Regions from separate parts of the Synechococcus sp. PCC 7336 genome, predicted to be linked through region 1. Evidence: predicted binding sites of a transcription regulator. Region 1 holds the regulator's gene; each other region holds the start of a gene.
The links. Region 1 encodes NtcA, which controls nitrogen genes in cyanobacteria. Its sites were predicted from a motif close to GTANCNNNNGNTAC; they were not measured.
Positions count from the first base shown of each region.

Region 2: the regulator NtcA is predicted to act here: its motif matches at 1,801-1,814, upstream of fmdA (formamidase).
Region 3: the regulator NtcA is predicted to act here: its motif matches at 1,703-1,716, upstream of SYN7336_RS17260 (DUF3155 domain-containing protein).

Region 1 covers NZ_CM001776.1:3,992,612-3,996,806, reverse strand. Annotated here, with positions in the region: gene rsmI (16S rRNA (cytidine(1402)-2'-O)-methyltransferase) at 1-849, opposite strand, end outside; gene ntcA (global nitrogen regulator NtcA) at 1,231-1,917, shown strand; gene SYN7336_RS31205 (hypothetical protein) at 1,984-2,190, opposite strand; gene gap (type I glyceraldehyde-3-phosphate dehydrogenase) at 2,326-3,345, shown strand; gene atpD (F0F1 ATP synthase subunit beta) at 3,657-4,195, shown strand, end outside.
Region 2 covers NZ_CM001776.1:2,849,943-2,854,137, forward strand. Annotated here, with positions in the region: gene SYN7336_RS28945 (zinc ribbon domain-containing protein) at 32-313, opposite strand; gene fmdA (formamidase) at 357-1,553, opposite strand; gene urtA (urea ABC transporter substrate-binding protein) at 2,710-3,996, shown strand.
Region 3 covers NZ_CM001776.1:3,632,586-3,636,780, reverse strand. Annotated here, with positions in the region: gene SYN7336_RS17275 (glutathione peroxidase) at 121-600, opposite strand; gene SYN7336_RS17270 (hypothetical protein) at 785-1,093, shown strand; gene SYN7336_RS17265 (Ycf34 family protein) at 1,175-1,417, opposite strand; gene SYN7336_RS17260 (DUF3155 domain-containing protein) at 1,776-2,081, shown strand; gene psb28 (photosystem II reaction center protein Psb28) at 2,147-2,569, shown strand; gene SYN7336_RS26460 (RNA-binding S4 domain-containing protein) at 2,603-2,845, shown strand; gene menA (2-carboxy-1,4-naphthoquinone phytyltransferase) at 2,950-3,813, shown strand; gene SYN7336_RS28210 (glycine betaine ABC transporter substrate-binding protein) at 3,815-4,195, opposite strand, start outside.

The DNA of each region.
Region 1 (4,195 bases):
CGATTCGGTCCCCTCTAGCGCGAGGGATAGCCGGTATATAGCCCGCCGATCGCAGCCGGTCTGTTTGGCCACCTGACGGCTCGCCTGCGATCGCGATAGACCCTGCCCTATCAACTCCCGCAATTGCTCGCGCAAAGCAGATTCCGACGTATCCGCAGGCTTAGGCTGCGCGCCTGCCAAAACTAAGGTGAACTCACCCCGAGGCGATCGCTCGGCGAACTGTTCCAGCGCAGACGCCACCGTTCCCCGCCAAAATTCCTCGTAACGTTTCGTTAATTCGCGGGCCACCACAATGGGGCGATCGGGCTCCACATAGGCCAGTAAATCCTTCAGCGTGCGGGTCAAGCGGTGCGGGGCTTCATACAACACTATCGTGCGCCTCTCCTCCGCAAGCTCTTGCAGAATCGCGTCCCGCTGCTTGCGCGCAGTGGGGAGAAACCCTTCAAATGCAAATCGCTGTGCGGGCAAACCCGAGGCCACTAACGCCACAATCAGAGCGGTGGGACCGGGCACGGGCACGATCGCGATGCCAGCGGCAATACAGGCTTGCACCAACTCCACCCCCGGATCGGAGATACCGGGCATGCCAGCATCTGTCACCAGGGCGATCGCCTCTCCCGCCTGTAGCTTCGCGACTAATTCTGGCGTGCGGCGGGCAATGTTGTGGCGGTGGTAGCTCAGCAATGGGGTGGAAATGCCAAAGTATTTGAGCAAGCTACCGGAATGACGGGTATCTTCTGCTGCAATCGAGTCCACCTCGCGCAAAATATGTAAGGCGCGATCCGATACATCGCCGCGATTGCCAATCGGCGTTCCCACCAAATAGAGCGTGCCGGGTTCGACGGTCATTACAGACATCAACGATGAAACTCGCAAGGGTGTAGACAATTATGGACTCTATCCCGAGCAGCAATTCTGACCCAAATGGGCTTGCCGAGTCCAGGCAATTGGTGGCGATCGAGCTGTTATCGGTTTATCTTTGAGAAAAATGTGCACTAGGATACAAAACCTGACGGCGGATAGCCTCTAGTGTATGTAAAAAATTAAGGCTCCATCATGCAGATTGGCCAGCTTAACCTGCCGAATTGAGCGCGTTAGAGTTTTAACTGGATTGACAGCCAATTAAATAGAATGCGACAGATCTCTATCCAAAGCCAATATCGAGCACCAATCGGTCTACAGAATCAATTCGTCATTGAGAGTTAATACACCTGACTGAGGATAGAGATTATGATCCCATTGGATTCGGTAGCAGCCCCTGAAAGACCCCTATCCTCTGTTTTTAAGGAAATGGCAGGCACTCAGTATCCGCCAATGGTGGACACTTACGAGCGCGGCAAGACCATTTTCTTTCCGGGCGATCCGGCAGAACGAGTCTATTTTCTCCAGAAAGGGGCAGTTAAGCTCTCGCGGGTGTACGAATCGGGGGAAGAGATTACGGTAGCACTATTGCGGGAAAATAGTATTTTTGGGGTGCTTTCCCTGCTGACGGGACAACATTCCGATCGCTTTTACCATTCAGTGGCATTCACGACGGTCGAGTTACAGTCGCTGCCGATCGAGCAGGTACAAAAGGCGCTAGAAGATAATGCCGAATTGGCGATGTTACTGCTAAAAGGCTTGTCTTCTCGGATTTTGGAAACGGAGATGATGATCGAGACCTTAGCCCATCGAGATATGGGCTCTCGCTTGGTCAGTTTCTTGCTCATTCTCTGCCGCGACTTTGGCCTCCCCAGCAGCGATGGCGTCACCATCGACTTGCGTTTATCCCACCAAGAAATTGCCGAGGCGATCGGCTCGACGCGAGTCACCATTACGCGGTTATTGGGCGATTTGCGCAAACACAACTATATTTCTATTCACAAGAAAAAAATTACCGTTCGCGATCCGATTCAACTGGGCAAGCGATTTACCTAGAGGCTCGCAAAGGGGGCTCTAACGGCGATGCCTGCTTTGTATAAGTCGCCACTCAGTATATCCTCTCTACGTCCCATCTCTCCCTTGGAGATCGATCGCCAGCACGGACCCCACCAAACGCTTGCTCGGAGCGCGATCGCAATAGAATAGAATGATCCTCGTTGTTCGACTGACGTCCGGCGTTGCTCGACTGACGTCCGGCGTTGCTCGACTGACGTCCGGCAGGAATGAAAGGCGTCGGCGATCGTCACTCGGGTATAGACTCAGTAACATGGAGCTAAATCATAGATTCTGAGATCCAACATCAGAATCAGCTCGAATCTAAATTGAATCTATAGATGTCGTGACGATTGCGATATGATGTGCTAGTCAGCAACACCTGTTCGTAAAAACGCAAGGAAAGGGTCAGTGATTAAGGTAGCCATTAACGGATTTGGCCGCATCGGTCGTAACTTCTTACGATGCTGGTTGACGAGAGCAAACTCCGGCCTCGATATCGTTGCCATTAACGATACGGGGGATGCTAATACCAGCGCTCACCTGCTCAAATACGACTCTATCCTCGGTCCTCTCGAGGGCGTGAATGTCGAAGCCCGAGATGGCAAGCTACTCCTCGATGACAAAGCCATCACAGTGGTTTCCGATCGCAACCCCAACAACCTGCCCTGGAAAGCAATGGGCATCGATCTGGTAATCGAAGCCACTGGCGTCTTCCGCAACTACAAAGGCGCTGCCCGCCACGTCGAAGCCGGTGCCAAGAAAGTCATGATTACTGCTCCTGCCAAGGGGTCTGACGTTCCCACCTACGTTTATGGGGTCAACCAAAACGATTACGATCCCGTGGGAGACATTGTGGTGAGCAACGCGAGCTGCACCACCAACTGCCTTGCCCCCATCCTTAAGGTCATTCTGGAGAAATTCGGCGTGGTGCGGGGCATTATGACCACCACCCACAGCTACACGGGCGACCAGCGTCTGCTGGATAACACCCACCGCGATCTGCGCCGCGCCCGTGCCGCTGCCTTGAGCATTGTGCCCACCACCACTGGGGCAGCAACCGCTGTTGCACTCGTGCTGCCCGAGCTTAAGGGGAAGCTGGGGGGCTTGGCAGTCCGCGTTCCGACCCCCAATGTTTCCTTGGTCGATCTGGTCGTTCAAACCGAACAGAAGGTCATTGCCGAAGAAGTGAACGGTGCCCTCAAAGAAGCCTCTGAGAATGGTTTGGCCGGTATTTTGGGTTATTCGGAAGTTCCCTTGGTTTCGATCGACTACCGTCGGGCCCATTGCTCCTCTGTGGTGGACTCTCTCCTAACCACGGTTCTCGATGGCGATTTGGTCAAGCTGATGGCTTGGTACGACAACGAGTGGGGCTACTCCCAGCGCGTTGTAGACTTAGCCGAGCACATGTCCGCCAAGTGGCAAGGGTAATTTTTCAGCCTCTCTCTGACTGGGCGATCGCGGTTTACCGAGGTCACGGCCAAGTGATAGCCTAGTCAGCGGAAAATGGTGAGCAAAAGTGCTTAGCGTCGCACATCGAGTGACGGTGTCGCGATCGCAACCTCAAGCCGACTCAATTCAAGCCAACCCCTTCATTCAATTCTAGATTTCCTTCAATTCTAGATTTCCTTCAATTCTAGATTTCCTTCAATTCTAGATTTCCTTCAATTCTAGATTTCCTTCAATTCTAGATTTCATTCGACGATAGATACAGACATCGCTGCCAGGAGCTTATTGCGAGCATGGTCACAACAACTGCAACCAACATCGGCTACGTCACTCAGGTGATTGGCCCCGTTATCGATGCCGAATATCCCAACGGCAAACTACCCGAAATTTATAACGCCCTCAAAGTCGAAGCCACCAATGAAAGCGGCATTGAGGTAAAAGTCACGTTTGAAGTTCAGCAACTGCTGGGGGACAACCGCTGCCGAGCGGTGGCCATGTCTTCTACGGACGGTCTGGTACGCGGCATGGAAGTCATCGATACGGGCGCTCCCATCTCCGTGCCGGTGGGCCCCCCCACCTTGGGTCGCATCTTTAACGTCTTGGGCGAACCCGTAGACGAGGTGGGTCCGGTTGAGAATCAGGAAGCCATGCCCATCCACCGCGAGGCTCCCAAGTTCACCGAACTGTCCACCAAGCCAGAAATCTTCGAGACTGGCATTAAGGTTGTGGACCTGCTGGCTCCCTACAAGAAAGGCGGCAAAACGGGTTTGTTTGGCGGTGCTGGCGTCGGCAAAACGGTTTTGATCATGGAGTTGATCAATAACATTGCCCA
Region 2 (4,195 bases), 1.1 Mb from region 1:
TGCACTTGTGGTTTGGATTGTCGCCCTAGAGCTAGCAGCGATCGAGCATCCAGGGCCTGCCACTCGTTTTACTCTGAGCTTTGGGCTGCGAGGGTTCGCGATCGGGCGATCGCTCCACTAAACGAGGCTCGGCTGAATGGCTTCTGCGAATACCTGACAATCCAGTAGACAGCAGGGTGGGCGCAGAAAAGATGCGTTTGGCGGGTGCGCCGCAAGAGGAACACAACAGGGGTTGGCTGCGCTCGGCGAGCGCCCTCCAAGCATCAAACGATCCGCAGGAGTCGCATCGATATTCGTATAGTGGCAAGGACATGACCTCCAGATAGGGCTAGTAGGGCGATCGGGAGGCGATCGCCTCAAACTGGCAAAATATCGCGATCGAAAATTGCCGTGGGTAGAGCTAAAGTACAGCAAGCATTCGGGATATCGACGATACCGCTAATTCTGCCTTCTACCGGCGCGCAGCTCAGTAATAGGTAGGCTTGTTCTCCCGTGAAGCCGAATTTCTTCAAATACTCGATCGCATTCAAGCAGGCTCGACGATAGGAGACGTGAGCGTCGAGATAATATTGTTGTCCGGTAAACTCATCGACAGAGATCCCTTCAAAAATCAAATATTCGGAATAATGGGGCTCGACCGGACCGGGCTTGAAGATGGGGTTGACCATGGCGTATTTTTCCATGCCGCCCTTGATAATATCGACGTGGAGATCGATGAAGCCCGACATTTCGATCGCGCCGCAGAAGGAGATTTCGCCATCCCCTTGCGAGAAGTGAATATCTCCCATGGAGAGCTTGGCCCCATCCACATAGACGGGGAAGTAAATCCGCGATCCGCGCGACAGGTTCTTGATATCGCAGTTGCCGCCGTGCTCGCGGGGGGGCACCGTGCGAGCCGCTTCAGCCGCCACTTTGTCAAACTCAGCCCCTGCCAGCGAGCCCAGCACAGCGTTGGTGGGATTGGGTAGAGCTGCCATCGGCGGGATTTGAGGTTTCCAAGGCGGCCCCGCAGGATTGCCAGCGTCGACTAAGGTTTTCTCGCGTTTATTCCACGTCGCGAGTAACTCGTGAGAAGGAGCGCAGCCGATTAATCCGGGGTGGGTAATTCCGGCAAACCGAACGCCTGGGATGTGTCGAGAACTGGTGTAGATCCCCTGCAAATCCCAAATGGCTTTGGCAGCATCGGGGAAGTGGTCGGTCAGAAAGCCGCCGCCATTTTCCCGCGCGAAAATGCCGGTAAAACCCCACTCGTCCCCCTGTAGGGCACCGATATCGAGTAGGTCAACCACCAGAATGTCGCCGGGTTCGGCCCCGTTGACATAGATGGGGCCACTCAACACGTGGACCACCGTCAAATCCACATCGCGCACGTCATCGGGGCTATCGCTATCGGCAATCTGGCCATCGGTCCAGTCTTTGCATTCGATCCGAAAGACATCTCCGGGATTGACCGAAGCCACAGCGGGAATATCGGGGTGCCAGCGATTGTGACCGGGCATCTCCTGCTCTGACATCGGTTTGGTCAGATCGACTTTAAATAGCGTTTCAGGCATCAGTGACTCCCTGTAAAACAAAAGGCATTTGACTGCAGTGAAATTGCACTCGTCAGAGTTGGAAATCGTAAAAGGATGGCGCGATCGCCACCTCAAATAAATCTCGGGACGCCGAGAGACTCAATCTACAAAATTGACTTAGAGCTTAGGTGAATATCTGGAAAGAGGTAAATATCTGGAAAGTGCTGAGCTTCAAACTGAATCCCAACATAGTTCGTGAGTATGAGCGGCACCATCGCGCAAAAAAGTATTCGCTAATACAATTTCGAGAATTGCAAGCCTGAATCGATATAGCTTTGCCCCTCGCCTCAGACTGTCAAAGAGCTGTTTGGTCCGGTATGGACAGCCAAGCAAATCTAAGCAGAACAATGCGATCGCAGACAATCTCGAGAGCAGAATAAAATAGTGCCTAATATGCTAATCTCGCACATAAATATCTTGAATTCGTAACACTTAGAAGCCTCAATCCCGATCCTTTTGCTTTGAACCTTGACAAGACTGCATCCTATTTTCGATATAAATCTCAATAATCTCAATCCCCAACCGTAGTTGTCCTTGCCCTATGGGCAATTGAGAGGCAAACAGAACATCGAGGGACTCAACCAGACATAGCATAAGAATAACGAGTCTCGATATTTGAATAAAATCCTATACACTTGTTGTGGGCTCATACTCAGCCATTGTTAACAATCCATCAATCAACTCGGGCCTGCTGGAGTCTTGCGCAGTTTTTGTATCCTTGAATACAATTGACGTCTGACATTCATTCTACTTTCTCGTAGAAGGTGTCAAATTGCGAACTTGATATGACCGTATAAATTTTCTCTGTATTTGCAGGAAAACTTGGCTGCCATTTTATGCGGCTGTTGATTGGCCAGGCGATCTGTCGAATGAGTTGCGTTTGCATCTAGCAGGAGCGTCGTCTGATTCGCAGAAATCTTCTGTGGATTGAGGCTTTGGTTTGCAATACTGCCGATCGAATCCTCTCTGCGTAGGAGAAAAGACTCAGTAGGAGAAAAGACTAAGCTGACAAGTGTTTCTGTTTCAAGAACACTCGTTTTTGAAGCGGACTGATTCTGCATTATCGCGGACTGATACGGAACAAAGGTTCTCTGGCTGCGGTCAGTACGTTTACCTGAGATTAGGAGAGGGAAAGGTGTCCATTAAATTTAATCGCCGTCAATTTTTAAAAGCTGGTGCAGCGGTGACGGCTGGAGCTGCTGCAGGGGCGATCGGTCCCCAAATTTTGATTCGGAAGTCTCTCCCCGCCTATGCGCAGGGAGAGACTGTGAAGATCGGAATTCTTCATTCCCTGAGCGGCACTATGGCCATCAGCGAAGTCTCCATTAAAGACGTTTGTGTCATGGCAGCAGAAGAAATCAACGCTGCTGGAGGCGTTCTGGGCAAGCAGATTGAGTACATCATCGAAGACGGCGCTTCAGATTGGCCCACATTTGCCGAGAAAGCTCAAAAGCTGATCGAGGTTGACAACGTGGCCACCGTGTTTGGTTGCTGGACCTCTGCCAGCCGCAAAGCCGTGCTGCCGGTATTCGAGCGTCTCAATCACTTGCTCTGGTACCCGGTGCAGTACGAAGGCAACGAATGCTCTAAGAACATTCTCTATACCCCTGCCGTTCCCAATCAGCAGACGAAGCCCGCACTGCGCTACATGGTGGAAAAACTGGGGGTGAAGAGGGTTTATCTGGAAGCCTCTGACTACGTTTATCCCCGTACTGCCAACCAGATTGCCAAAGCCCAGATCGCAGAGTTGCAGGCAGAAGGTTTTGACATCGAGCTAGCGGGTGAAAACTATCAGCCCTTAGGACATCAAGACTACGCTACGGCTGTAACCAAGATTGTGGCTTCGGGCGCAGATGGCGTGCTGAACACCATTAACGGCGACAGCAACGTGGGCTTCTTCAAGCAGTACACAGCTCAAGGGCTCACCGCCGAGATCTGTCCGGTGATGTCCTCCAGCCTGTCCGAGGACGACGTGCGCGGTATCGGCGCTGAGAACGTGGTGGGTCAGTACGCGGTCTGGAACTATTTCCAAACTCAAGACAGACCTCAGAACAAGGAATTTGTGGCAGCCTTTCAGGCCAAGTACGGTCAGGATCGCGTTACGGGCGATCCGATTGAGAAGGGATATGTCGGTGTCAATATGTGGAAGCTGGCCTGCGAAAAGGCAGGTACTTTCGATATCGAAGCAGTGCTCAAAGCTGTGGTGGGCGTATCCTTTGACGCCCCTGGCGGCACCCACACCATGCAACCCAACCACCACACCACTAAGCCCGTGCTGGTGGGTCGTCACAGAGCAGACGGTCAGTTCGACATTCTGGAAGATCTGGGCTATGTCGACCCCAGAACCTGGGATCCCCTCATCGCGGGCAGCAAATACTGCGATTGGGTTGAGAACCCCGAGGTCGGGACGGTAGAAGCTTAACCGCTGCCTATTGCAGGCGATCGCCTTTCCACAGCTAAGGGTACCGCATCTCAGCACCCTTAGCGCCTTCTATTTGACTCGGCTACTATTCAGCTAAATGTCTTGACTGCGCGAATTCGACGATGCCGAACTGCCCTCACCCCCAGCCCCTCTCCCAATGTTGGGAGAGGGGAGCAACAGCCGGAAACCTTTAGGTTTC
Region 3 (4,195 bases), 360 kb from region 1:
AGTTCATATTAACCCAACTCTTCAGATGCTCCACATCAGTTCCAATTTTCTTTGGAACCATCCTCAGAAACCTTGCGACCCCTAAGAATGAAGAGTTGTTAAGTGGGAGGCTATGCCCTTTTAGTCGAGCAATTTAGCAATATCGGCCTCGATACTCGCGGGGGTATCGATTGAACCGTAGCGTTTCAAAACGGTACCATTTTTATCCACCAGAAACTTCGTGAAGTTCCACTTGATCGCCTCAGTTCCCAGCAGGCCCTTCTGCTCGGACTTGAGGAACTGGTAAAGCGGGTGGGCGTTCTCGCCATTCACGTCAACCTTGGCAAACAGGGGAAAGGAGACACCGTAAGTGGTGGAGCAGAACTGCTGAATCTCTGCCTCGCTGCCGGGTTCCTGCGCCCCAAACTGATTGCAGGGGAACCCGAGAATGACTAAGCCCTTGTCTTTGTACTGCTCGTAGAGGGATTCCAAACCTGAATATTGAGGGGTAAACCCGCATTTGCTAGCTACATTGACAATCAGCAGGAGGCGATCGCGAAAGTCGCTCAGTGACTGCTCAGTACCGTCGATGGCGTTGGCGGTGAAGTCATAGATACTCATGGCATTCCCCTAGCAATGGCCTCAATCTGTTCTTTACAATTTTTAACACAATTCCGTACCAACCTTCCCTGCCGCTCTTGCAAGGATCGTGCTGAGGGGAGTGGGGCATCTCCAAATTGAGCTCGGGAACCGGTAAGCTAACAGTGCTGACAGCGTCACAAGCTGCAAGTTCAATGGTGCAATCGTGTTTGGGTTGAATACATTCTGGCTTTCGGTCGTCGGTACCGCAGCAGTGTCGCTGCTGACAGTGGTGTGGCTACTGTTTGACGAGGCTAAAAAGCGAAAGCAGTACGAAGTAGAGAGGGAAGCATACGAGCTAGAACTCAAAGCCCGTCAGGAAGCAGAGGCCCGAGAAGCTGCCCGCAAAGAAGCCGAACGGGCAGCCAGAGCTGCTGCCAGTGCGTCATCCGAGCCCGAAGAAGACGAGCTTGAGAGAAAAGCATCCGAAGTTGCAACGGACCCCGAGCAGACCTCAGAGACTAACGAGGCATAAGCCCCCAATCTATACCTGTTGCTGCAGCCCGCATCCCAATCTCCCAAACGCTAGTTTGGCTAAAGTTTCGGAACATTCATGCTAGGTCGGTACTAGCTCTCCCGGCCTCAGGCGGGCCCATTTATCCCGCTCTTCCACAAAACTGGCACAACCCACCACATCCCATTCCATTTCCTTCCCACCATTGCGGATATTGACATTAATTTCTGGCTGCTCCGGCAGAAAGTTTGGGGTATCGGTGAGATGGGGTTGCTCGTGTTGCATTTCGACCGCGTGGTAAGTTTCGCAGCGATCGACATAGTGACAGTGAATGCAAATACACATGAGATCGATACAGAAAGACAATCGAGAGGCAAGCAGACCGCGAGTCGCGTGGCTCTATCGTAATCAAGTTTCTGGCGGCGGCACCCAAAGCAGCCCGAACCTTGCCGATTCCAGCAACAAAACTTAAGATAGAGAGAGACTCTGTTCCTCCTTCAGGTGCTTTGATTCGCGGTTTTTAGGGCCTCAGAAGCAAAAAAAATATTAAGGGAAGAATGAGTTACATCACGAAGTGGTAATTAGTGATTGCAATTTTTTGTTAAACTCGCTATACTTCTGGCGGTTTATGTATCGAACGTCACAAAACAGTGATGGGCGATTTAACCTTGAAGATTCGTTACATTAATTCGGGAGGCTTTCTTTGGCTAGAAGACGGAAGCGTAAGAGTCGCCGCAGACAGGAAGGGCGCAAGATTCTCGAACTCATTCCTCAGTTCAGTATTGACAGTGGCGATCTAAAACCCGTGACCGCTGCCCGCAACCACATTCAAGAGAACCAGATTACGCCACCGGCATTGCTGCTGGTGCGCCGTAACGAGCATACTGTCGATCGCTTTTTCTGGGCTGAAAAAGGCTTGTTTGGCGCACAGTATGTCGAAGAGAACCATTTCCTGTTTCCCAGTTTGCGGTCTCTGATCTCTGACGAGCCAGTGGCAGTTCCCCGCTAGCCCATGACTGTGGCAATCGAGGCTAGCTGGTCCCCAAGCGACTGGCTAGCTCTTTTTGGCATGCGGTGCTGTCTCCTCGCAGCTTGGGCGATCGCCTGCCGACAAAACAGCGGGCGGTAGGGTCCGTGGCTTATGATAGGAAAGCTAATCTTTACAAATCGTTATTCCAAATGGCGCGAATCGAGTTAACCCCCGGCATCAGTGAAGTCCCCAGCAATGTCCGCGTCATGCGCTCCAAAGCTGGCGATCGCGCTTCGGCCATATTCACATTTGCCGATCCCAGTACCCAAGACTTCGAGGTGCCCGGTATGACCCTGTCGGACGAGGAAGGGAAGATGGTGACGCGGGATGTACGGGTGAAGTTTACCGATGGCAAATTTAAAGCGCTTGAAGCCATTTACTCCATGACTGGCGATGATGAATGGGAGCGGTTCCTGCGCTTTATGGAACGCTTTGCCGAGGCCAACGAGATGGGTCTGGGCGAATAGCAACAAATCATTATGATTGAGAGTGGATTGGCCGTGGAACCCACCCCTCGATTGGAATTAGGTCAATTTCTCAAGCTGGTCGGGGCAGTGGCAACGGGCGGTCAGGCGAAGTTTGCGATTCAGCAGGGTTTCGTGCAGCTCAATGGCGTCGAAGAAACCCGCCGCCGCAAGAAACTCGCTCCTGGCGATCGGATCGCGTTCGAGCATCGCACTTGGACGATTCCTCCCGCCGGCACCCCGATCGCAGCGGATTTAGAGCCAGAATCGTCCGATTGAGTGGATAGACGGGCGATCGCTAATGGGACAATAGGGAGCCAGGTATCCCGAGCGAATTGTCCGTGACTGTCACCCCTTCCTCTCTCCGCCGCCGCAAGCTGTGGATGGCCGCGATTAAACCGCCAATGTACAGCGTGGCGATGATGCCGATTTGGCTGGGTACGGCGATCGCTCGAACTCAGGTTTTAGCCATTAATTGGGGCATTTTTGCCATCTTTTTAGCGGCGGCGATCGCCATTTTGGCCTGGCTCAATCTCAGCAATGACGTGTTTGATTCCCAAACTGGCATCGATAAAAACAAAGCCCATTCGGTGGTGAATCTGACGGGAAATGCCAAGGGGGTATTGGCGATCGCCAATCTGCTGCTGGCAGCAGGCATCTTGGGAATCGTAGCGATCGCCTGGTGGCAGCGGGATGGGACAGTATTGGGCATTGTCGCAGCCTGCTGTGCGCTGGGATATACCTACCAAGGTCCTCCCTTTCGATTGGGCTATCTGGGATTGGGGGAACCCATTTGCTGGCTCACCTTTGGCCCGATGGCGATCGCGGCGGTCTATTACAGTCAAACCCAAACTTGGTCTTGGACGAGTCTGCCTGCCGCCTGCCTGCTCGGCCTCAGCACCAGCCTGATTCTGTTTTGCTCCCACTTCCATCAGGTGGAAGATGACTTAGCTGCCGGCAAGCGATCGCCGGTCGCGCGCATGGGAACTGCTGCAGGGGCGCGGGTCGTAGCAGCGATTATCTCGGTCTTTTTTGGCAGTCTGTTCGTATTTGTCGCTCTGGGCTGGATGCCGCTATGGACGCTGTTGGCGATCGCAAGTCTGCCCCCCGCCGTGCGCCTCAGTCGGCTGATGCTGCGCTATCACAGCTTTCCCCGCCAGATCAGCGAGGCCAAATTTATCGCTGTAGCCTTTCATTTTTGGACTAGTTTGCTGCTGGGCTTGGGCTATTGGCTGGCAGTTCCTTAAATTAGTTTTGGCGACGAGAGCGATCGAGATAGCGTCTGGCCATGTCTCGGGCTACTGCCGGATCGGAGCCACGGGTGTGGAGTTCGAACACCACATTGATAAGATCGCGCGTTGCGATGATTGCTTCGAGACCGCGAAGTGCGTCCTCTAGTCCTGCAATTTGCTGGAGTGCTTCGCTGCGCGCGATCGGGACTGCATGGTAACTGGGGAAGAAAGGGTCTCTATCCTCAAGCACAATCAGCTCGCGCGAATTGGCAAGCTGCGGATCGGTTTCGTAGCCCACAAACACATCCGCCTCGCCGGACTCCAACATGCCGTAGCGATCGTTGATATCGCAGACTTCAGTCGCTTTGAAGCGCAACTTGTAGGTGTTGAGCAAACC